DNA from 2 places in the Pseudoalteromonas sp. SG43-4 genome. Region 1 is predicted to be linked to the other one. Evidence: riboswitches for the same ligand, from Rfam matches in the RefSeq annotation. Region 1 holds a riboswitch; the other holds the start of a gene.
The links. Region 1 has a riboswitch for cyclic di-GMP ahead of H5160_RS15645 (hypothetical protein). Riboswitches for the same ligand answer to the same signal wherever they lie in the genome.
Positions count from the first base shown of each region.

Region 1 (12,041 bases):
ATATATTGGGATAAACAATGTATAAGCATTACTACTACATTATTTTTCCCCATGAAAAAGCCCCAGCAATACTGAGGCTTTGTGAACGTTACGAATTAAGTAACTATATTAGTGTCGTTATTGTTGGTTAGAATTTACTTCTAAAACCTATGTAGAATGATTGACCAATTGGGTCATACGTACCTGCATCTGTTTCAGTACCAGTACTTGAACCGCTCACACCCGATAAAATGCGTGGTGGCTCTTTATCAAATAAGTTACTCGCACCAGCGTAAAGCTCTGTTGAATCGCTGATATGGTAACTTGCTTGAACATCATGATATGTCACTGAACCAATCCCTACTCCACCTGGAGCAATACCAAAACCACTTAAGAATTGATCATCAAAGTCTGCAGCGCCAATGTAAGTTAAGCTCCAGTTAAAATCAAAGTCGTTAAGTTTATAACCAAAGTTCCAGTTAGCTTTATGCTCTGATGCACCAATTTCTCCAGCAAACTCATCTTTATCAGCGCCTGGAAGTGGGATGCTATAACCATCAATTAGGTAAGTATAAGCAAGGCGAGTTCTAAACGCACCTGGGCCAATATCAGTAGAGTACGTTAGTGTTAAATCAACACCTTCTGTACCTAAACCACCACTGTTAGATACACCACTGTCAATAAACTCTAGTGAACCAGCACTATTATTACCTGATGGCGCACTACGACGAGTTACAAAGTCACAAAAGCTTGTATCGCCACCACCATAACATTGGTCAAGAATAAACTGACGAGGTGTTGATACGATTGCATCTGTAATTTCGATATCAAAGTAATCAAGCGTAATGTCTAGGCCTGATATTAGATTTTCTGGTGTAAATACTAAACCTACTGTTACAGAGTCACCAACTTCTTCTTTTAAATCTTGGTTGCCACGGTTAAAACCACTAATACCTTGTAAGTCAGACTGGTTAAGCGTGAACTCGCCATTTGAGGCGATATTAGTTGTAACACCAACATCTGTACGACAAGCATCACCTGCAGCACCACCGCCACTATTAGTAACACCTAAACATGGATCGTTTAAACCACTTGGGAAAGTTTGTGAAGGTGGAGAAAATAGTTCATCGATATTTGGAGCACGTGTTGAACGTGCACGGGTAGCACGTAAACGTAAGCTATCCATTACTTCCCAGTCTATACCCACGTTCCAACTTTCAGTATTGCCTACTGTTGAGTAGTCAGACAAACGAACTGCTGCATTCATTGTTACAGAATCAAGCACGGGGATGTTTGCTTCTACATAATATTCAGTTACATCAAACGAGCCTTCTGTTGCTGGAATTGCATTACCCGCATTAAGGCCAGCTTGCTGTAGAGCATCAAATTCACTACGTGAGAACTCTTCACGGTATTCAAAACCAGCAGCGATACCTACCGTACCTGCCGGTAAATCAAATAAATCACCTGAAATATTACCACCAATGATTTCTTGCTCAACCGACGTTGAAAGTGAGCTAGGTGCACTTACAAAATCAATAGCACCTTGCGATAGCGAATTGAAACCGTAAATGTCTACCGGCGCACAGTTAAAGCCACGTGCTGTCGCATCGATACAAATAGCCTCATCAGTAATACCATCACCATCTAAATCTTGGCTATCGATAACAGCCTCTAAACCTTGACGAAAGCTTTGTACGTTAACTAAACCACCAGAAACTTGCTGCTCTTTTGTTTTACCGTATACATAGTAAGTATCGTAGAACCAACCATCTGCTATTTCACCTTGAAAGCCTAGTGCTAAACGGAATGTATCACGCTCAGCTCGTGCTCCACGGTTACCGATATCACTTAAGCGCTTTGCAAAAAAGATATCACGCATACCATCACCATCGGTGTCGGTTGCTGCGTTATATATATCATCAGGTACAAATGCGTTACGCAATATTTCACCGTTTACATTAAATTCAATTGGTACTTGGCCATTTGCATAGATGTCGTCAGAGGCAAAAGGAAATGGCTCTAATTCAGAAACGGTTGTTGTTGCAGCGTAAGTACCTTCATAAAAAAAGCTATGCTTGTCGCTTAGCTCGTAGCTACCATTTGAGGCAAATAAGTAACGTTCTGTAGGTATCGCTATCGTACGTACGCCACTTCGGTTAAAACCATTTGCAGCTACGCCATCGCCACCGTTAGTACTAAACGAGTTTTGTAGGGTGTTTGCATCATTAAACGTAAATGTTTCATCCCCAGCGCTAAAGCGACCCTGTGGCGGAAATGAAGATAAAAATGGGCTTACAGCATCAAATACAGAACCTGGGTTTGCTACTGGATCATCTTCAAAGAAGATACCTGAAAATTGGTCTACTGCCGAGCGGTCACGGTCACGTGAAAAAACAGCACCTTGATCAGAATACCCAAGATGGAACATCGCGTGCCCTTTCCCATCTGAGCTTGATAAGCCCGAGGTAAAGTTGAATTGACGTGATTCATCATCGCCTTCGCTTGATTCACCATATTGGCCTTCGAATTCAATACCTTCAAAATCATCTTTTAGTACAAAGTTAACTACACCAGCAACAGCGTCAGAACCATAAACAGATGAAGCACCACCTGTCATAATTTCAACACGTTCGATGAATTGACTCGGAATAGTATTTAAATCGACAGCAGAGCTACCTGGTACACCTGATACATAACGACGACCATTCACTAAAACCAATGTGCGGTTAGAGCCTAAATTACGTAAATCAACAGTAGCAACACCCGCACTTGCGGTATTAAAGTTTGAGTTAGTACGGCTAATAGCTGGTGTACCAAATGCAGGGTTCTCTAATAATAAGTCTTGAATATTTAACGACCCTGATGCATCGATAGCAGCACTATCTACAACTTGAATAGGAGCCGATGACATTGCCTCAGCTGAACGAATTCGAGATCCTGTAACTTGTACGCGTTCTATTTTAGTTATTTCGTCATCTTCTGCTGCAACACCTTGAAATGAAAAGCTTGCAAGTATCGCGCTGCTTAGCGCAACTGTTAACGACGATTTTTTAAATAATCGCGCGCTACCTTTGTTAGTTAATGTCATATAATTCCCCTGAATTGTTATTTTTGTAACTAAATGGTTACTTCGCGGATTACAGTAAGGGGATTTATTTAAACACTCTACGGGCATTATTTATGAGGCGTAGTCTTTGGTACGAATAGCAGCTTTTATGGGATGAATCAGTACGTCACAATTATTTTATAAATATATTGTACTTTTCATAACAGTTTTTCCGCTAAGCACGGTCTTTATTATTATATACAGCAAGAGATATAAAATAATGATCGCTTCTTTTCATGCATTAACTTTTGTTAGTAACACTAAGTTTGCAACATTTTTAACAAAGCGTGTGCAAGATCACCGACACTTTGAATCTCAATCTTTTCTTCAAACAAATAGGTTAGATCAAATAGACACAGATCAATACAACGTACTGTTTTACGAACTAACCAACCTAGCTGACCCTATGCAAATAGTGCATTTAACTGAGCTTGCTAAAAAGCTGAAGTTAGTCATTATTGCTCAATCGGGACATTTTGCGAGTTTTGCCTTTGAAGTTGGCGCTGTAGATTTTTTAATATTAGATTCAACTGCATCACGTATTGATAAATGCTTTGATAAGCTGATTCACCTTTGCCCGATTGCAAGTGCGGCCGAACGCCAATACCAGCAAAGCACACAAGCTGAAAAGCCATCATCACACATTGTGGTTAAAGATGTAGGTAAGGTAAGGCTAATTGATATCAATGATATTATTTGGATTAATGGCGCGGGCAACTATGTAGAGCTGCATTTTACCCAAGGTAATACGCCGGTACTACATCGCGAAACCATGAAAAATATTGAACAACAACTAGAACCTGAAGGATTTGTTCGCATTCATCGCTCTACGCTGGTAAGAAAACAAGCTATTTGCGAACTGATGCCTACTGACAGTGGCGATTATAGAGTAAGACTGAAAAACGATATGTGTTTAAACCTTTCACGGCGCTATAAAGGGTGTTTAGAGAGTATTATAAGCCCTCTTCAATAGCGGTTTATAATACTCATATTAATTACCAGTTCTGTTTTATATAACTGTCATTTGGGTGCACTAATAAATAGCTTTCGGTATCTTTATAAAAATTAACTTCTACATCGCTATTTTTCCATACTTTTTCAAACATATTTTTAGCTATGATATTAATGTTTATATAATCAACTCGTTGATAGCCACGTTCTTTTACACCGGCAAAATAGGCCTCTAATGAATCGAGGCCATCCAAAGTTAACAGCTCAAACTCTTTTAAATTAACAACCACAAACTTAATCGTATTTTCAGGGTGAGTGCTCAACTCCTGAACAACTCCATTAGTTAACAGCGTAATGCCTTCATTATTAAAGCTCCCTTTCAATTCTAAATACATCTGAGGGGGCTGTGAACAAATTTGAAATTCACCATGTGCACCAAACATATATCGCCTTACATATATCAACTTCTATATATAGGATAATACAATTTTCCGATTTTGCAGTTAATTTAATAAAGCAATAAAAAAGGCCATTTCGAGTGCTTTTTCCTCTAAACTTTTAAAGCGACCTGATGCACCGCCGTGCCCTGCATCCATATCGGTTTTAAATACTAAAATATTACTGTCAGTCTTAAGTTCACGCATTTTTGCAACCCACTTCATAGGCTCCCAATACTGCACTTGTGAGTCATGAAGACCGGTAGTAACGAGTATGTTCGGATAGTTTTGGGCGCGAATATTGTCATACGGCGAGTAAGCTTCAATTACATCATAAAACTGAGGCTCATTTGGATTACCCCATTCATCATATTCATTTGTTGTGAGCGGAATACTTTCATCAAGCATCGTGGTTAATACGTCTAAAAAAGGTACATGACAGCCAACACCGCAATATAACTCTGGTGCTTGGTTTACAACCGCCCCCATTAATAAACCACCAGCACTGCCGCCTGAGGCAAACACCTTGCTGCTATCACAATAGCCTTGTGCAACAAGCGCTTTTGTCACATCAATAAAGTCACTAAAGCTATTTTGTTTATGCTCTTTTTTACCTTGCTCGTACCACTCGCGGCCTAGCATTTCAGAGCCTCGAACATGTGCTATTACATAAACAAAACCACGATCGAGCAAGCTCAGCGATGAACTTGAAAAACTTGGATCAATCGTATAGCCATACGCACCATAACCGTATTGAAATAACGGATTTGAGCCATCTTTTTTAAAGCTGTCTTTTCGATAAACAACTGATACGGGTACTTTAACTCCGTCGCGAGCAGTTACCATTAATCGCTCAGACTGATAGTCATCCGCATTAAAACTACCGAGTACTTTTTGCTGTTTAAGTAGTGTTTTTTCGCCAGTTGCTAAATCAACATCATATAAAGAGCCTGGTGTTGTTAAACTTGAGTAATAAATACGCGCAGTGCGTGTGTCTGGCTCTGGGTTCATTGCTATTGCAGCATAATAACAAGGATCGGCAAACTCAAGTGCCATACGATCCCCTTGCCTATTAACAACTACAAATCGAGCTTGCCCTTGCTCGCGTTCACTCAATACTAAAAAGTTATTAAATAACTCTACACCTTCAAGCAGTACATTTTCTCTGTGAGCTGTATATTCAACCCATTGTGTTTTATCAGCAATTGTTTCGTTTGTTGCCGTCATTAATCTAAAGTTTTTAGCTTGCCAGTTAGTCACAATATAAAATGTGTCACCTAGCTTATCTACGTCAAACTCGTGGCCATCTTCACGCGGCATTAATGCTTTAAATTCGCCAGTGGGCTTATTAGCATCAAGCACCCATGTATCATTGGTCTCTGTCGATGCTAAATCAATAATAATTAAGCTTTCATCGCGGCTTTTACCAAGTCCCATAAAAAAGCTGCTGTCTTGCTCTTCGTAGACCATTACGTCTTGGCTTTGCTCGCTGCCAAGCTCATGCCTAAATACTTGGTATCCTAATAGCGTTTTTAAATCTTTTTTTACATAAAAAACAGTTTTATTGTCGTTAGCCCAAACAACTTGTCCTTCTGTATTTTCAAGTACATCAGGTAGCATTTCACCGGTCGCTAAGCTTTTAAAGCGAACATTATAAATACGACGACCTTCAGTATCTTCAGAGTAAGCCATAAGCTGCTCGCATGGACTTAGTGCGACTTCGCCCAGCTCAAAAAACTCAAATCCTTCAGCTAAGACATTCACATCGAGTAAAAGCTCTTTATTATCGGCCTTTATGCTCGTACTTCTATAATGACGCGAGTATTCATCATCACCACGAACTTCTGAGTGATACCAGTATTTCCCGTCTTTAACGGGTACCGAATTATCATCTTTTACAATGCGTGCTTTTAACTCTTCAAAAAGTGTATTTTGTAGTGGCTTCATAGCAGCTAACTGTTCATCGCAGTACGCATTTTCAGCATGTAAATGCGCAAGTACTTGCTCATCCTGGCGATCGTCATCACGCATCCAATAGTAATTATCGGTACGTATCTTATTATGAGTACTTAATGTATGGGCTTGCTGTTTAGCAATCGGGAAATTAGGTAATAAACTTAAAGAGTAGACAGGACGAGACACAACAAAACCAATTAAAAAAATAATGTGATTTGCAGTTTATCATAAAAATAAAAAAGCCCATCCAATAGTTGGATGGGCTAAAACGGTAAACGCTTCATTACTAAAACCGCTATACCTTTGGGAAGATAATTTAAGCTTTATATTTGCTGCCAAGCCATAGCCCAGCTTTGCCCTACACCGGGCTCGAACATAGACTTATTATCGTCATTCGTGCGGCAAAACTCATTAAATGGCCAAGGCCTGCATTGATATACATGCCCAGTTTTTGGCTGCAATACCTTTGTACCCGCATTATAGTTTTCACAATTTTCAGGGTACACGTAATCATAAGTATCAAGGTTCTTAACAACACGCTCATCGCATTTTGCAATACAATGAAAGTCGACGTGTGCTTTACATATACCACTGCTTTGCAAAGCAAAAATTTCATTATTTCTATAGGCTACAATTAAACCCTGTTCGGTCATTTTACCTGCGCTAACCAGAGGAACATGCACATTAATATGCTCGGCAACTAAACGTGGCCATGCGTGAGGCTCACCTTGCTCAAGCGAGGTGATCTTGTAATCAAATGATAAACTAACCAGCTCTCCTTGCATGTCGTAAAAGGTTACACTCACCACATCACCAATAAATAATTGGGTATGATGATTTAAGCAACCTATTGTTGACCACTTTCCACAGGCCAACGACGTATGCATAAACACGGCAACACCTTAAGAGTTACAAAATCTTATCCATAGACTATGGATACACAAAAAATACACTGAGGGCAAGTGATACATAACAACACGTTATGCAGTAGTCCCGCTACCATAGCTTTTAAAAAGCCTTAGACCGGAAACTTTGCGTCCTAACCTTTCGGCTAGTTTGCCAGCAATGCGGCGATTATAATTCGACCCCGCATAACAATCAAACAAAAGAATGTAACCAAAAACAAAAACCAACCCTTTAAGGTTGGTTTAATGTGTTTTTAACTAAACAAATAAGTTAAAGGCTCTTTCGCCCACGTAAATACCAGCAACACCAATAAAGATATAAATATTAACCACGCAGGCCAAGACGCTTTAGTTACTTTAGCCTCAGAGTCATCCGCTTTTAACTCTTTTGAGCCTGTGATCATCGCCTTAACTAGCGGTTTGCCTTTTATTCTATAAATGATAATAGCCAATACATGCAAGCCAATAGCATAAAGTAAAATGTCAAAATTCAGCTCATGTAGCCAACTGGCAAAATCAATCGTATCGCTAGACACATATTGAGCAAGCGGCCCGTCAGTTAAAATACCATCACTGCTCATTAAGCCACTTACAAGTTGCGTTATGATCAATATAAAAAAAACTATCACCATACAGCTGCCGGGTGCTGAATGGCCTAACGATTCGCTTGGTGTTTTTAGCGCCTTTAAGATAGCACGAGGAGAGTGCAGTAACCCACTTAATCTCGCGGTTTTACTACCAATAACACCCCAAATTAAACGTGTTACTATAAGTGCTAAAGTAAAAAAGCCAGCAACAAAATGAAGCTCAATCATGCCCTCTTCAATACTAAAATAAAGCACTGCAATACTTACAACCAAAAACCAATGAAAGCATCTAATAAACCCATCCCACACTTTTAACGTCGTCATTGTGCCTATCCTTAAAAAAACAGTATTATTTAATTTGTTAACTACTTTAACATCATAATATTAAGGTATCCTTATGAGCCATTCTACAAGCCGTGAGAGTAAATATCATGCAACCAGTTAAAAAAGCTATTTTAAAAGGCTTTTTAGATATGCTACCACTGTGTTTAGCCGTTGTTCCTTGGGGTATTTTATGCGGCTCTTTAGCGATTCAAAATGGTTTTAGCGCCTTTGAAACCCAAGCAATGTCGTTATTAGTATTTGCAGGCTCTGCACAGCTTGTTGCGATTGAACTTATGGCGGGCAACACACCATTGCTCACAATTTTATTCACAACATTTATTATTAGCTCTCGGCATTTTTTATACGGGTTAGCCGTGCGTCATAAGGTGATTGATCAACCTATGCGTTGGCGCTTACCAGTAAGTTTTGTTTTAACCGACGAGCTGTTTGCGTTTTCTCATCATCGAAGAGCATATAGAACAAAAACACGCTTAATATACGCATTAAGCGCTGGTTTTAGCTTTTATATTGCATGGAATATTTGGACGTTAATTGGTATTGTAGCGGGAACAATGCTGCCCGACCTAACTAATTTAGGGCTCGACTTTGCAATTGCTGCCACGTTTATCGCGTTGGTTATTCCGGGAATCAAAAATTTGGCCTCACTCGTTACGGTAATTGTAGCTGGTGTTAGCGCAACGCTTTTAAAAAGTACAGGATTTGAGTTGTGGCTTGTTTGCTCAGCGCTGCTGGCAATGGCCGCAGGTTACAGCACAGCAAGACTAACCACTAAAAAGGAAGCAACGCCATGATGACAACTATTTTACTCATGGCGTGTATTACATTTTTTACGCGTTATTTATTTTTACACCGCGCTTTACCGTTTAAAGTAGGTCCTAAAATGCAGCAATTTTTAAGCTTTAGCGCACCTGCGGTGCTTACAGCAATTTGGGTGCCTATCGTGTTTTTGAATGAAGATGGCATTAACTTAAACTGGCAAAACCCTTATTTAAGCGCAGCAATAGTCGCCATCATTGTTGCCTATAAAACACATAATATTTATTACACAACACTTGCCGGTATGGGGCTATTTTTAATATTAAATTAGAGCACTCTTTGTACTTTATGAAATACTGTACTCAGGTTAAAATACCAATAACAATAATAAAAAAGACGCCAATATGCACAAATTCCATCAATTAAGCGCAACAAGCTTGCAGGGTCAACCTATTAACTTTAGTGATTTTGAAGGTAGGGTTGTGCTTATTGTTAATACCGCAAGTAAATGTGGATTTACCTACCAATACGAGTCGCTTCAAGCTTTGCATAATAAATATGCTAGCCAAGGTTTAGTTATTTTAGGGTTTCCGTGTAATCAATTTGGTCAGCAAGAACCCGGCGACGCTACACAAATAGAGCAAGGGTGTTTAATTAATTTTGGTGTGAGTTTTTTAATGGCGGCCAAAGTAGATGTAAACGGTAAGCATGCTCACCCAGTCTTTCGTTTTTTAAAATCGGCTTTACCTGGTTTTTTAACACGTAAAATAAAGTGGAATTTTACTAAATTTTTAATTGCTGCAGATGGCACGCCAATTAAACGTTATGCACCTTTTACTAAACCAGAAAAGCTAGAACTTACAATTCAAAAAGCTTTGGCACAAACTAAAAATGCGCTTTAAAAAGTAATAAAGAGGCGCAAGGCCTCTTTATTGCCAATACTACTGAAACTTAAACATACGCATAACTGCACATTTAAACTCTCAATATTAATTGGTATTTTATTTATACTAGTGAAATTTAATCGGTGTAATCGCTTAAATCATCTTCGCCTAGATTTTTACGCAAGCGTTTTTGCTCAAGGTAGTCTTCCAACTTCTTTTTAACCTTTTGCTTGTTCTTATCGTGTTGATTACGGCCGAGCATTTCGTACTCGTCTTCAACAAAATCGTCATCTAGCGCATCGTAACTAAATGTCTTACCCACAACCCACTCCATAAAGTGTTTGAGACCAACCAAGGATTTTATTATCGCAATAGTCGGTAAAATTAAAATGTTTAACGTCAAAATGCTGTGCAAATTAACATCAAAATAAAGCCACGTGACTACTGTAAATAGTCTTCATGTCAGTAATGTGAATAAATAGCGCTAAATTTGAATTGAGGAAAGTGAGAGTTTTTTATCGTATCGATAAATAAAATTTATTAATTTTTATTAGTTAGCCAATTTGACTAAAAAATAGTTATTTATTAATTTATTTCATTTACTAAAAAACAAACAAAAACAGTTAACCATATGTTTTATATTAAAAAATAAAACTGGCATCAAACTTGTTATTAATTAATCGTCATCAACAAAAAGTAGAGAACAAACATGAAAAAATTACTATTAGTTAGCGCATTAATTTGTACGCCAGCCGCTATGGCTCATAACGATAACGATTCTGCAATTTCATTTAGTAATGATGAATGTAACGTCGAATTTAAAAATGATGTGCGCATTAAGCCAAACGAATTGGAAATTTTTACCGTCAACAATAAAACCATGCAGTTTAATACCCATGGTGACTTAACCGTAAATGGCGAATTTGTAGCACTAAATAGCTCACAACGCGAAGCGCTAAACAAGTACTCTGATAGTTTACGCACACAATTACCTGAAGTAGCCAATATAGCGCTAGAAGGCGTTAAAATTGCCGGAGTAGCATTAGAAGAAGTAGGCAATGCATTTAATATTGACGGTCTTGATAATATGTCTGAGCTTATGGATGATATTAAAATCGAAGTAGAAAACACATTTTACCAGCAAGGTACATTTGTGATGGGCCAACAAAGTTTTAATCAATTTGGCGAAAACTTTGAACAACAATTTGAGCAGCAGATAGAAACAGCGGTTGAATCAGCAGTAATGCAATCAATGGGCAGTATTTTAGTAGCTTTAGGTTCTGAGTTACTTGGTTCAGGCGGTGATATGGATGCCTTTGAACAACGTATGGAAAATATGGGTGCACAAATAGAAGAAAAAGTAGAGCTACATGCAAGCGCACTAGAAGAACGTGCCAACTCTTTATGTGGAAACTTTGCTGATATTGCAAAACAAGAAGAGCAATTAGTAATGCAAGTGCCTGAGCTTGAAGGTTACCAGTTATTTAGCTTTAAACAAAATTAGTACAGCAAATGTTATTTAACATCCCTTTGGCAGCACTTAAGTTTACTTAAATGCTGCTTTTTTGTGTTTCGCAAACTTATACCAACCTGCATAAATCTTTGAGCAATTTAACGAATTAAATTGCACTATAACGTCGTTAAAAATTTTTTATTTAGAACAACTCGATACAAAAACTTTTGCCTAGTTCTAGCGTAATTTTCTTAACGTTAAATAGACCCCATATATAAGCAGATTGGTATTACTTTTTAGCTAATAAAGTAAGCTTACCCAATGTAACTATTGCTTGCTCAATTTGCGCGTTCCATTGCACACCATAACTTAATCTTACGCAGCTTTTATATTTATTAGAGGCCGAAAAAACAAGCCCAGGGGTAATACTAATACCAACCTCAAGCGCAAGTAAAAACAATGTTTGGCTATCGTACTCGCCTCCTAAATCTAGCCACATAACGCAGCCTCCTTTTGGATCGCTTATACGTGTATTTTTTGGCATAGCGTGTTGTAAACACCATCGCATACGCTCTTTGTTATCGCGCAGGCGCTGCCTGAGTACCTTTAAGTTACGGTCGTACTCGCCGCTGGCAATAAATTCTGATAACGCCCATTGATTTATTAACGAAGCGGAGCA
Region 1 is NZ_JACJFB010000017.1:27,901-39,941, reverse strand. Features, by position in the region: gene H5160_RS15665 (TonB-dependent receptor domain-containing protein) at 128-3,070, opposite strand; gene H5160_RS15660 (LytTR family DNA-binding domain-containing protein) at 3,309-4,061, shown strand; gene H5160_RS15655 (hypothetical protein) at 4,084-4,482, opposite strand; gene H5160_RS15650 (S9 family peptidase) at 4,543-6,618, opposite strand; gene H5160_RS15645 (hypothetical protein) at 6,756-7,319, opposite strand; cyclic di-GMP riboswitch class I at 7,416-7,503, opposite strand; gene H5160_RS15640 (cytochrome b/b6 domain-containing protein) at 7,592-8,248, opposite strand; gene H5160_RS15635 (AzlC family ABC transporter permease) at 8,356-9,060, shown strand; gene H5160_RS15630 (AzlD domain-containing protein) at 9,057-9,356, shown strand; gene H5160_RS15625 (glutathione peroxidase) at 9,430-9,927, shown strand; gene H5160_RS15620 (PA3496 family putative envelope integrity protein) at 10,046-10,231, opposite strand; gene H5160_RS15615 (YggN family protein) at 10,619-11,413, shown strand; gene H5160_RS15610 (PLP-dependent aminotransferase family protein) at 11,652-12,041, opposite strand, start outside.

Region 2 (12,041 bases), on a different contig from region 1:
ACGACAACACAATTAAAACGGTTGATGCAAACCAAAGTATTGATAAAGTACATCGCGATATAACCAATGTACTGCATTCATTTTTTGAAGGCCTAAAATAATATGCCATTGCCGTGGCTACATGATACCCAAGCACGTTTAGCGCAAAGTTATCGTGCAGAGCGTTTTCATCATGCGCAATTATTTTGTGGGCCTGTTGGCGTAGGTAAGTTTGAGTTAAGTGATGAGCTTGGTAATGCTTTGTTATGCCAAAATATAGCTAAGCAGGTAGCTGCGCAAAACAGTATGCTGAAACCTTGCGGACAGTGTAAAAGCTGTTTACTTAACCTGGCTGGCACTCACCCCGACAAACGTTTAACGCAAGTCGATGGGCAAAGTATTGGTGTAGATGATATTCGTGGTATTAGTGATTTTATGAATCACTCTGCAGCGCAAAATGGCAATAAAGTCGCGATAATCGAAAATTGCGAAAAAATGACCACAGCAGCAGCTAACGCATTATTAAAAACACTTGAAGAGCCAACTAATAGCCGCTTTTTAATATTAACCACAAGCCAACCACAGCAGCTCCCTGCAACTATTTTAAGTCGATGCGCTAAAAGTGACGTAAAAATAGCTAATACAGCACTTGCTCAGCAATGGCTAGAGACATTAGACATTCCTAACTATAGTTGGTTAGCACTTTTTTATAACCAACCGCTGCAAGTAAAGCATTGGCAACAGCAAGACCAGCTGAAAAATATTGATACACTGTATAAGTTTGCAACTGAGTTTAAACAAAGTCATAATTTTAAAGCGTTAGTCGATATAATAAATAAACAGCCTGAACTTGTTCGTATATTTACTTTGTTTTTAAGCGTGCAACTAAAGCAGCAATTACTGCAAGGCATGAGTTTTGACGCTTATCAAAGTGCGCAAAATGCATTAGGCGAGTTTTTACAAAATAACACACAAGTACTTGGCCTTAATTTACCGCTTGCTGTATCACGATTAGCATACACATTGCGAAATTCTTAAAAGGATTAATCATGCAAGAACTACTAGTAGACATAGACGATTTAGACGAGTTATACCGTTGCTATATGCCTTACTTAAAAAAAGGTGGCTTATTTGTACGCACTAATATGCGTTACGAAGCAGGGCATTCATTAGCGCTTAGAGTTACTTTGCCCGATGCCTTAGAAGATGACGTAGTGACAGGTAAAGTGTCGTGGATCACGCCACAAGGTGCACAAAGCTCTAATCCTCCAGGTATTGGTATTAGCTTTTTAGATGATAAAACAAACCTAAACGCTAAAATCGAAAAGCTGCTTGGGACTATGTTAAACTCAGGCGATCAAACATATACCATGTAGTTATAGGGTCGATTTTTCATTGAGATTAACGCCGCCCTATATTGGGTTCTTTTAATTGCTAAGATAATAAATTAAACGAACAAATTTAAACCCTGAACATAATACAGGCCTTATAGTGATTGTAGATTCTCATTGCCATTTAGACCGTCTTGATTTTGATAAACTAGACTTAAACCTTGACCAAGTTCTTGATAAAGCGCGTGCAAAGCAAATAGAGCACTTTTTATGTGTAAGCGTAACGCTTGATCAGTTTCCAAGCATGCTTGATAAAATTAAGCATTACGACGATGTATCAGCCTCATGCGGTGTACATCCACTTGATCAAAAAGACGCCCTTAATAAACAGCAACTAATCGACTTAGCTTCACACGACAAAGTCGTTGCTATTGGCGAAACGGGTCTTGATTACTACTATTCAAAAGATACTCATGCAGTGCAGCAAGCAAGCTTTGTTGGGCATATTGAAGTGGCTAACGAATTACAAAAACCGTTAATTATTCATACACGTGATGCCCGCAGCGATACCATTAATTTAATGCGTGAGCACAAGGCCGAAAACTGCGGTGGTGTATTACATTGCTTTACCGAAGATTGGGATATGGCAAAAAAAGCCATAGACATGGGCTTTTATATTTCTATTTCGGGCATTGTTACCTTTAAAAATGCTATTGAGCTAAAAGAAGTAGTAAAGCAAATACCGCTAGATAGATTATTAATAGAAACCGACTCGCCTTATTTAGCACCGGTACCGTATCGTGGGCAAACAAACCAGCCAGCATACGTAGAAGATGTAGCTTATTACATTAGCGAACTTAAAGGCATTAGCTTTAATGAACTTGCTAAAGCGACTACCGAAAACTTTTATTCTTTATTTAAATTAGCAGCTAAAGGCTAAATACATGATTACTCACACGGCAAACCTTCCTATTTTACTAATGGGGCCAATGGTGCGCCGTGCAGAGCAAACTGGAGTTTGTATTCAGTTTGCTACCTCCAAGCCTGCAAACTGCCAAATAAACTTATTAAATGTTGAGTGTTATAGCGATCAACATACTGTTTCTTTGGGCGAACATTTATACCTGCATTTCGTTATTATAAAGCCAATAGACAACAAACTCCCTCTAGATAGCTTATTAAGCTATGAGCTTGTAATTGACGACACAGCAATCGATTTATCGCCTTGGTGCTATAGCAATCAAACAACGCCTGCATTTGTAATCCCCGATAAACTCAGTGATATTTTGCATGGCTCGTGCCGTAATGCACATCATCCAGCAAAAGACAGCTTAGTGTCTGCAAGTCACTGGCAAAATACTCAGCGTGGTAATAATAACCAGGGCGCACAATTGCTATTACTGAGCGGTGACCAGGTTTACGCCGATGATGTAGCAGGCCCCATGTTATTAGCTATTTATCAGTTAATTAAAGCCTTAGGTATCTATAAAGAGCAACCACTTGCCATTGAGCTACCGGATGATATAAATGAGCAACTTTATAATCGCCATTTGTTTTTACCAAAAACGCCTTGGCAAAAACGCTCAAAGTTAGGTGTTGGTTACTGGCTAAAAAAAGACGAACCTCATTTTTCAAGCGTAAAAGCCTACAATCACCTTATCCATTTTGAAGAATATATAGCACTGTATTTATTAAATTTTAGTGCTGCTGCTTGGCAATGCGTTGATATACAAAACACAACGTATTCAGGTCAAAACAAGCAAAACAAAACTATTTTTGACGCTGAAAAAACAGCACTGATTGATTATGCAAAAGGCTTAAGTGAAGTAGAGCGATTGTTTGCCAATGTATCTACATTAATGATGTTTGACGATCATGATGTAACCGACGATTGGAACCTCACCGCTGGGTGGGAGCAAGCTATAAATGAAAATCCAAGTAGTAAACGGATCATCAATAACGGCTTAATTAGTTATTGGCTTTTTCAAGGAATGGGGAACGATGCACTAAATAAAACAGGCGAGTTACTAACACCTTTTAAGCAAAGCCGTACTGCTAATAATTTATGGCAGTTTAAAGCATTTGATAAACCACTAAACGATTTTAGTTTTTGGCATTATGAGTTAACTACAACCCCAAAAGTAGTGGTGCTAGATACACGTACGCACCGTTGGCGAAATGAGCAAAACTTTAATGAGCCTTCAGGCCTACTTGATTGGGAGCGTTTAACAGAGCTTGAAGAAAGCCTATTAAGCCACGATCAGGTTATTATTGTATCGCCAGCCCCTGTATTTGGTGTTAAATCAATAGAAGCCATTCAAGCCATGTTTAACATATGTGGCCAACCGCTCATGGTTGACGTAGAAAACTGGATGGCGCACGAAGGATCAGCCAAAAAGCTACTCGATACCTTTAGACGAACCGACACCCCAAACGAAACGCTTATTTTATCGGGAGACGTACATTACTCCTTTTGTTTTTCGGTACAAAAGCGTTTTGGCGATCACCCCAATCGAATTTGGCAACTTACCGCCAGTGGTATTAAAAACGAGTTCCCGCGTAAGTTAATAAACATACTCGATAAGCTCGACTCAATTTTATACGGCCCAAAAAGCCCTTTAAACTTTTTTACCAAACGCTGGCACATGGAAGTAGATAAACACCAAACCATAGGTGAAGGGCAAAAATACTTAGTAAGCGACTCAGCTATTAGTTTAATAACACTAGAGCAAGGAAATTTAGCCCGCTATCAGCTTATACATGGTGATGGTCATTTAACTGAGTTTGATTTAGAAGAACAGTAATTTAATTTCAAAATTATACCTTTAGGTTAAATGCTTTCGAAATCAAATGGTGTGTTTGTTCCATCTATCCACTATAAAATTATTTATCAATAACAATGTGGCTGGGTAATGCAATATATCGGCCTTGAAAGTATTCACACTTATTTTCAATCAGAATATCATAGGTTTCGTTATCTTCAATTAAACAAGCTATAAATTTTATACCTAAGCCATGCGAAAGAGTGATTAATGTTCTTAAAAAATATTGATTTTCTTCACATTTAAGGTTGCTAATAAAGCTGCCATCTAACTTAACGTAATCAATATTTAACCCTTGCAGATATTTTATAGAAGTTAAATTTATAGCAAAATGTTCAATACAAACTCTAAAACCAAGCCTTTTTAGTTTAGCTATTATTTGAGCCGCTTGTTGTTGACTGTCGATTATAACCGTTTCTTTTATTTCGAAAATGAGCTTTAAGGATTTTTCTTTAGCTATTTTACTTACCGATTCAAGCCAAAATATAAACTCATTACTGTAAAGAGATTGCTTAGCTAAATTAATTGCAATTGGCTTATCGTAGTCACTTAAGTCTAGTGTTAATAATTTTGTTATTATTGCTTTATCAAGCTCAACTGTTAGCTCAAGCCGTTCTGCCATAGTAAATAGTTGGTTATTATTAAGAGGTTTATCGTTATAAAAAACGTTGGAAAACAACTCGCAGTATTCAACTGTTTTTGAACTATTTTTGATCGGTTGAACACTAAAACTAATCTCTTTATTTTTGATAACGTGGTTAATAACACTACGCCATTGAGTGAAAGATATTGCAGATAAATTTGAGTTAGAAATTATATCAACTTCATGTGGAGATGTGTCTAATTGTGACAGTAAATCACTTAATTTACATGTTTTGTGATAATCGATAGCTGAAGCCCTCGCGAATAGGGTATTAAATTCTGTCGTGTTTCTTTGCGAAAAGTCTCGACTTAAATGTTCAAGCATCTCTTGCCTATATTCAATGCTAACACTTAACATTAAGATAAAAGTTCCTCCCGAGATCCTAAACATCTCACTTTCTTGAGATAAGTTAAAATTCTTTTGAATAATACTTTTAACTTCAAATACATATTCATCTCCGGCAGCAAATCCAAAGTTTTTATTAATAGACATTAAAGAATCAAGAGAAATGAGTATCAGACATGACACATCATCTTTATTCATACCAGTTTGAATTGCACTAAATTGATTTTCAAAAGCGCGTCGGTTACCCAGCTTTGTAAGTTCGTCTTGAAAAACCTTTTTTGATAAAGTTTCACTATGCTCTGATAAAGACTGAAAGGTAGAGTTTAAATTTCTTACCATGTTATTCATAGCTTTAGTTACAGTTCTCAGTTCTATTGAGAATGGTACATCATCATTAATGATGAATTTTTTATGTGTAACTGATTGGGCTTGTTTTTCAAGCTTTTTAAGAGGCCTAAATATAGCGCTAAGTATTAAGTATCCTAGTGTTAAGCTAATAATTAAAAGTACTAAAGATGTAACACAGGTGTCTATTGCATGTTTCCATAACTTTTCATACGAAAGGCCCGGGTGGCTTTCTACGGTTAAAGTACCAGCGATATTCCATCCATTATTAACTTCGCTCGATTCCGGTACTCTTGGGAGTTCAAACATAGATATAAACCAAGGAGGAATATCTCGTGCTGCAAGTGGATTAACCCTTTCGATTAAAGTATTACCTTTATTATCGACAAACTTGATACTGTGATAGTAGCCAGAGTCAAATATAGCTGAGACCATAGTCTCTGCTATGACCAAATTAGTGTCATCAGTATAAGGAGAAATAGACAGTCCTAAATTAATAGCTGCGTCGTTAGCGTGTACGCTCATTTGCTCAGTGAAGTAAGCTTTAGTTGTATTAATATCAATAATTAAACGTGCAAAAAAAGAAATAGAAACAAGTACAAAAATAAGACCATATATCTGTGTTTTAAGACTCATGCCAATATTAATTTTATTATTCAATTTTAGTTTCTCCATTACTAACATTTATATCTCCTTCTATACGTTCAATCATATCTTGCCAAGATTTTAAACCGTGTTGTTTTCGTACTTTTTTTCCTATACCCCTAGCTTTAGAAAGCCAAAGGCCATGACCATTAAAGCTATAAATAGGTTTTAGATCTGGGCGTTTGGTTGCGGGTAAAATTTTATGCTTAAAGTTATCAAGTATAAGCGGAGGTGAATCATCGTTTTCTATATAAATTAATACCATGTGGGGGACATCAACCGTTAATTGACGTACGTACATTAACCTAAGTTTATTTTCAGGAAAACCTAATGCAAGGAGTGAAAAATATTTGGCAATAGCATAATCCTCACAATCACCACCTCCTCTACCTATCGTTTCGATAGGAGAAGCCCAGTAATCCTTTTTTCCCCAAAAAACGATATCTTCGTAGTATTTAATTTCTTCATTAAAGAACATGTTTACAGTGTTCAATTGCGACCACTCATTATCAGCTTGACCGTTTTCTAACAGTTTTAGCCAGTTGCCATAACGCATGACACCATCTTTGTTATATTTGTTCTCAATCAATTGTAATAATTTTTTATTATTGAGTTTATCCTCTATTTTTTGAGAAAAAACAAATAATGAAAAAATACACATACAGAGAAAGATTATTGTTTTTTTCAAATGCTTTTATTACCTAAAACATATTTAAAATTCAATTCTATTTTGCTAATCTTTTTTTGCTGCTAAGTAAACCTAAGCATAATACAACAATAAAAGTCATTGCGTTAGCTGTTGCTTGCAGCGGGAAATCAACAATAATATGAAGCATCATAAATGTAATGGCAGTTGCTACACCAAAACTAACGCCTTGATATAGCGATGATGTTCGTTGAGTCATATTATTAAAGCAAATATATAAAATATATAGCAATGACAATAAGCTAAAAAAACAGGTTAAAAAACCAAACTCAATTGCAAATTGAATATACTCATTATGTGCATGGTCATAAAACCCAGAATAAGGCATTGATTGGCTAGTTGGAAATAATCCATAATAGCTTCCTCCACCTGAACCAGGTATAAAATATTCCTCGAATAAAGGAATGGAATCTTTAATGACTTCATCTCTTGTTTCTTCAATAAAGCTAGTCTCAGCTAATCTTTCTTGTAATTTATCAGCACCAAAAAGACTACCGACAATAAGAGTATCGAGTACAAAAAAACTTATAATGAGATATTTTAATGACCATGGTTTTGATCTATAAAACTTAAGAGCAAACACACTGACCAAGGAGAGGGACACTAAAAAAGCAATGTTTCCCATTCTTGAGCGAGTTAAAAGTAACGCAACAACAATAATGATAAGGCACAGACGAATAACTAATTTTTTCGATAAAAGAGCCTTTATTAAATCTCTAAGGTAATGACTTACTTTACTATTTGAATTTTTTTTAATGTTTAATTCACTAATTATAAAGCCGATTCCTAGTGATAAAATAATCGCTAGATAATTAGCTAAATGGTTGTGATATACAAAAGAGCCATTAGCTCTTTGTGCGTATTCAAAACTAAAAATAGGAGTATCAGAAGGAGATGATAAATTTAGAAATGTTGCATAAATTGCTTGGACTAACCCTGCAATAATTAAGGAATAAATAATGGTAACTATTCTTTTTTTATCAAAAGTATATGTGCAAATGAGCCAAGCAAACATAAAAAAACTAACTGTTTTTAATAAAATTATTTGAGTCTGTATTGGATCTGTTGAATAAGAAAATATAATTTGGCTTAATAAAGTAAGTAGTAAAACACCAATTAAGCTGAAAATAGGCCAAGTTCGCAGGGGAGGAGAAAAGCCATTTTTTTTGTTTATATTGAATAGACAGTGTAAAAAAAACAACAAAAAAACAACAACTTCAGAAACTGCCCAAGCCCAAGGCCTATTACTGCCTAGAGGTATCGGAAGCCATATAATTAAGCTACAAAGGCTATAAAAAATAAATTTATTAAACATAAAAAGAAAACCCATAAAATGGGTTCCTTATAGAAGACTATGAAATTAGTTGCTTGAAACTGTTGTTCCGCCACCGCCACCACCAGAACCAGTAGATCCTGTTAGCGGAGTACCTGTACCAGACGTTAAACCAGAACCACCAGGGTTACCTGCAGCAGTACCAGAGCTAATTAGTTCTAAATTTAAATTAGGGTTAGAACTCGCTAGTACAATTAAATCATCTTCTGACATACCATTCGCTTTAGCAAAAGCAAAAAATGACTCTTGTTGACTTTCGGTAAGAGATAAATTAGCAAATAACGCACTTAAACAATCTTTTTTTAGAGTATCAGCGAGAGCTAAACACTCAGAAAGTTGCTCAGAGGCAATATTAGCTTTCTCATCAGAATCTTGTTGTGCCGATACCATTAGAGGAAAAGCGAGAACAATGATTAAAAAATTGACCTTTTTCATTTATTTACATCCTTATTTTAATTCCAACTTGTAATGAATAAGCTAGTAGCAATTTATTCATTAGTCAAAGTATATATTTAATAAAATAATTTGCATCTTTTTTATTTTTAACCATTCTGGGCAAAATAGGGTGTTTTAATAATTATGTCTAAAGCATTAATCATTAGTGTTATTTAACAGGATGTTAAAACAAAGGCGAATTTTAACTTGTTTTGTCTATTTGTAAACGTTAAAATTAAGAAAATATACGTCGTGTTCTTGAGTGTGTAGACTTCATTCACATAAAAGATTTGGTATATTTTCAATCTTTAGTTTAAGAAAGCCAAACTTGGTGTGAATCAAGGACGGAAAGCCACGGGTCTCCTCAAGGAATTAGTATCAGGATGATAGCCGGGTTGCTGAACATTATTATTTATAATTATAAATGTGAGGCACAAAATGAACACTTCAAATTTAGAAACAATCATATCCGGAATCGAAGGTTATTACGATTCAGTTCAATCTAGTCCAATCGATGATTTTAGTGAAAGTGAAGAGTCTTTATATGCAAGACTTGATTTTGGCTGGGTTGTTGATAAAGCAACTGCCAGAAGTTTTGCTTGGAACGATTTAATTGATGGTATTAACAATGACTCAATTGAGAACAACTCTCTCTCTAGCAATTCTATTATTGGCTCTTCACATTCTGACGTAATTATTGGCAATACTCAGAATAATTTTTTAGATGGTGGTAACGGCGCTGATTATATAGATGGTGGCAAAGGTAATGATATTATTTTTGGCGGTCTAGGAAAAGATTGGTTAATAGGTGGAAAAGGTAATGACCTTCTTAATGGTGGCGTAGAATGGGGTGAAACGCTTGATGGAGGAGAAGGTAAAGATACAATCGATTATACCGGCGACACTCTCGATGGTGAAGGTATTTATATACGATTAGATCAAAATTTTGTTACTACATTGGAAATAAAAGACTCTCATTCGTGGGGAGATATGATAGCTGGAATAGATAATAATACCCTACAACATGACAACCTAGTTTCTATTGAAAATGCTATTGGCTCGAAATATAGTGATTCTATAAACGGTGACTCTGGTGATAATATTTTGCATGGAGGTCTTGGTGGTAACGATTGGATTGGCGGTGGTCGTGGTAATGATACTGCTAGTTATGAAGGGAACACTGAAGATGGGGCTGGGGTATTTGTACGTTTAAATCTAGGCTGGGCTTGGAGTTCTGAAGATAATTATAATATGTCTTGGCAACAAATAGTTGATGGAATCAACAGTAACACTTTAGATCACGATAAGCTTGGAAGTATCGAAAACGTAATTGGTAGTATCCATTCTGATTCATTAGGTGGCGATAATAACAATAATGTTATAGATGGTCGCGAAGGCAATGATTATATTTCTGGTGGTCATGGCGATGATATATTAATTGGTGGCTTAGGAATTGACCACATAGTTGCTGGTAGCGGTAATGATATGATTTTCGCGGATGAAACCGACTCGCCTATTGATGGTGGCACTGGTTTTGATATTGTTTCGTATGAAGACGTTAATGGCGATAATGAAGTAAATATTGATCTTGCAAGCTCTGCTCACTCAGGTATAGAAGCCGTTGTTATTGGTAGTGACTTACAACAACAAGTGCATAATATCAATGTGGCACTTGACCAAATAGCGGCAGAAACAGAAGGTGCTTATAACGATATGTTTTTTGCCATTGGTATCGATACTTTAACGTTTAGTGACAGTGTTGGTGTTGCCACACTAACTCAAGAGCTTGAAGGTGCTTACGAGGCTGAGTTAGTAGCATTGTTAGGCCTAGACGAGTCAACTCAATTACAAGCGACGGTTTATGCAACTGAGGGAGAAAACTTAGTTACAGTTATTCAAGATGTAATAATTGATTCTGGTATGGATATTGGTGGTATAGGTTCACAAGACTTTATGGGCCAAGACAGCATGTATATAGCTTAATTGTTAATGATTTAGAACAGCAGTCGTTAAAAACTGCTGTTCTATATTTAAAAGGAATTAGTGTGAAATCACTAAAAAAGCATATACGCAATCGTGTTAAATGGACATTTTTTTTTAGTTTTATAACTAGTTTATTAATGCTAGTTGTCCCTATTTATTCTCTTCAAGTATTCGATCGTGTTCTGAGCTCATTTAGTCTAGATACCTTATATTTACTAACTGTTATAGCTGGCTGGTTAGTATTAGTTTATGGTTTTTTGGAGTGGGCAAAACAAAGGTTATTACACGCAACTGCAAACGAGTGGCGTGAGCAGGCAACTAGCTTCTACGCAGAAACTGGTTTCACAAAAAGTGAAAACGGTAAGCTAATTAATGATATAAAATTAACTGAAAATGGTTTACAAAACCATTTAGCGACAGTTGCCGATATACCCTGGACTAGTATTTTCTTATTTGTGCTTTTGCTCATTCACCCAACTTTTTTTTATATTGCAATATTTAGCATTTTTATACTTATTATTTTTTCATGGATAAACTATTTACACAGTCAAACAATAAGTAATCAAGCAGTAGCAAGTGATATGCAAGCAGCTATTTTAGTAAACAAGCACTACTTAGTTGCCTCAGGCTTAATTTCTTCAATGGTCTCGGTTTGGAAAAAACATACTCAACAATCTGCAAGTACGCAAATAAGCTATAAAATTAAAACACTAAATGTTAGTAGTTTATCTAAAACATATAGGCTACTTGTGCAAATAGCCGTTACTTGTGTAGGTGTTTCGTATGTATTAAATCAAGCATTATCTGTTGGCGGTATGATTGCAGCGAGTTTAATTATTGGCCGAGCCTTAGCGCCATTTGAGCAGTCTGTTTTGCAGTTGCAACACTGGGTAATATGTTATAAAGCTTGGAAAAGAGTTACCTCATATAAGAAGATTGAAGAAATAAAAAACCAACCCCCTTTGCCCAAAGGTTCACTAATCGCTAACAAAGTTATTTACAAATACAGCAATGCGAACAAAATTTTTATAAAAGCTTTTAGTGCAAAATTTACCTCTTCTCACGTGGTTTTGGGGGCCAATGGCTCTGGTAAAACGACCCTATTAAAAATATTGTCTGATGAATACATTCCTTTTTCAGGCGATGTAAGGGTAGAGGGCAGCCTTTTGAATAGCTGGGACTCTTTGAGTAAACAAAAAATAATAGGGATTTACCGTTCAGATTTACCTTTGACAAAAACGAGTATAATTTCAAATATGGCAACAGATGAAAATCACTCTTACGCAATGAAGTTAGCACAAGAGTTAGGACTTCATAAAAGTATAATGCAGCACACTAACGGCTACGATACAGAACTTGTAAATGCAGCAAACCAACTTAGTAGTTCTGAAATACAGTTAATTATATTAATTAGGGCACTTTCTAATAAACCACATATATTAATTGCAGATAATATTGATGATCATTTAGATAC
Region 2 is NZ_JACJFB010000031.1:3,033-15,073, reverse strand. Features, by position in the region: gene tmk (dTMP kinase) at 1-101, shown strand, start outside; gene H5160_RS19455 (DNA polymerase III subunit) at 103-1,017, shown strand; gene H5160_RS19450 (PilZ domain-containing protein) at 1,029-1,355, shown strand; gene H5160_RS19445 (TatD family hydrolase) at 1,471-2,250, shown strand; gene H5160_RS19440 (alkaline phosphatase D family protein) at 2,255-4,114, shown strand; gene H5160_RS19435 (EAL domain-containing protein) at 4,194-6,149, opposite strand; gene H5160_RS19430 (transglutaminase-like cysteine peptidase) at 6,118-6,798, opposite strand; gene H5160_RS19425 (O-antigen ligase) at 6,836-8,146, opposite strand; gene H5160_RS19420 (hypothetical protein) at 8,177-8,584, opposite strand; cyclic di-GMP riboswitch class I at 8,896-8,987, shown strand; gene H5160_RS19415 (calcium-binding protein) at 9,023-10,567, shown strand; gene H5160_RS20610 (ATP-binding cassette domain-containing protein) at 10,630-12,041, shown strand, end outside.
Region 2: another riboswitch for cyclic di-GMP. It lies ahead of H5160_RS19415 (calcium-binding protein); the one in region 1 lies ahead of H5160_RS15645 (hypothetical protein).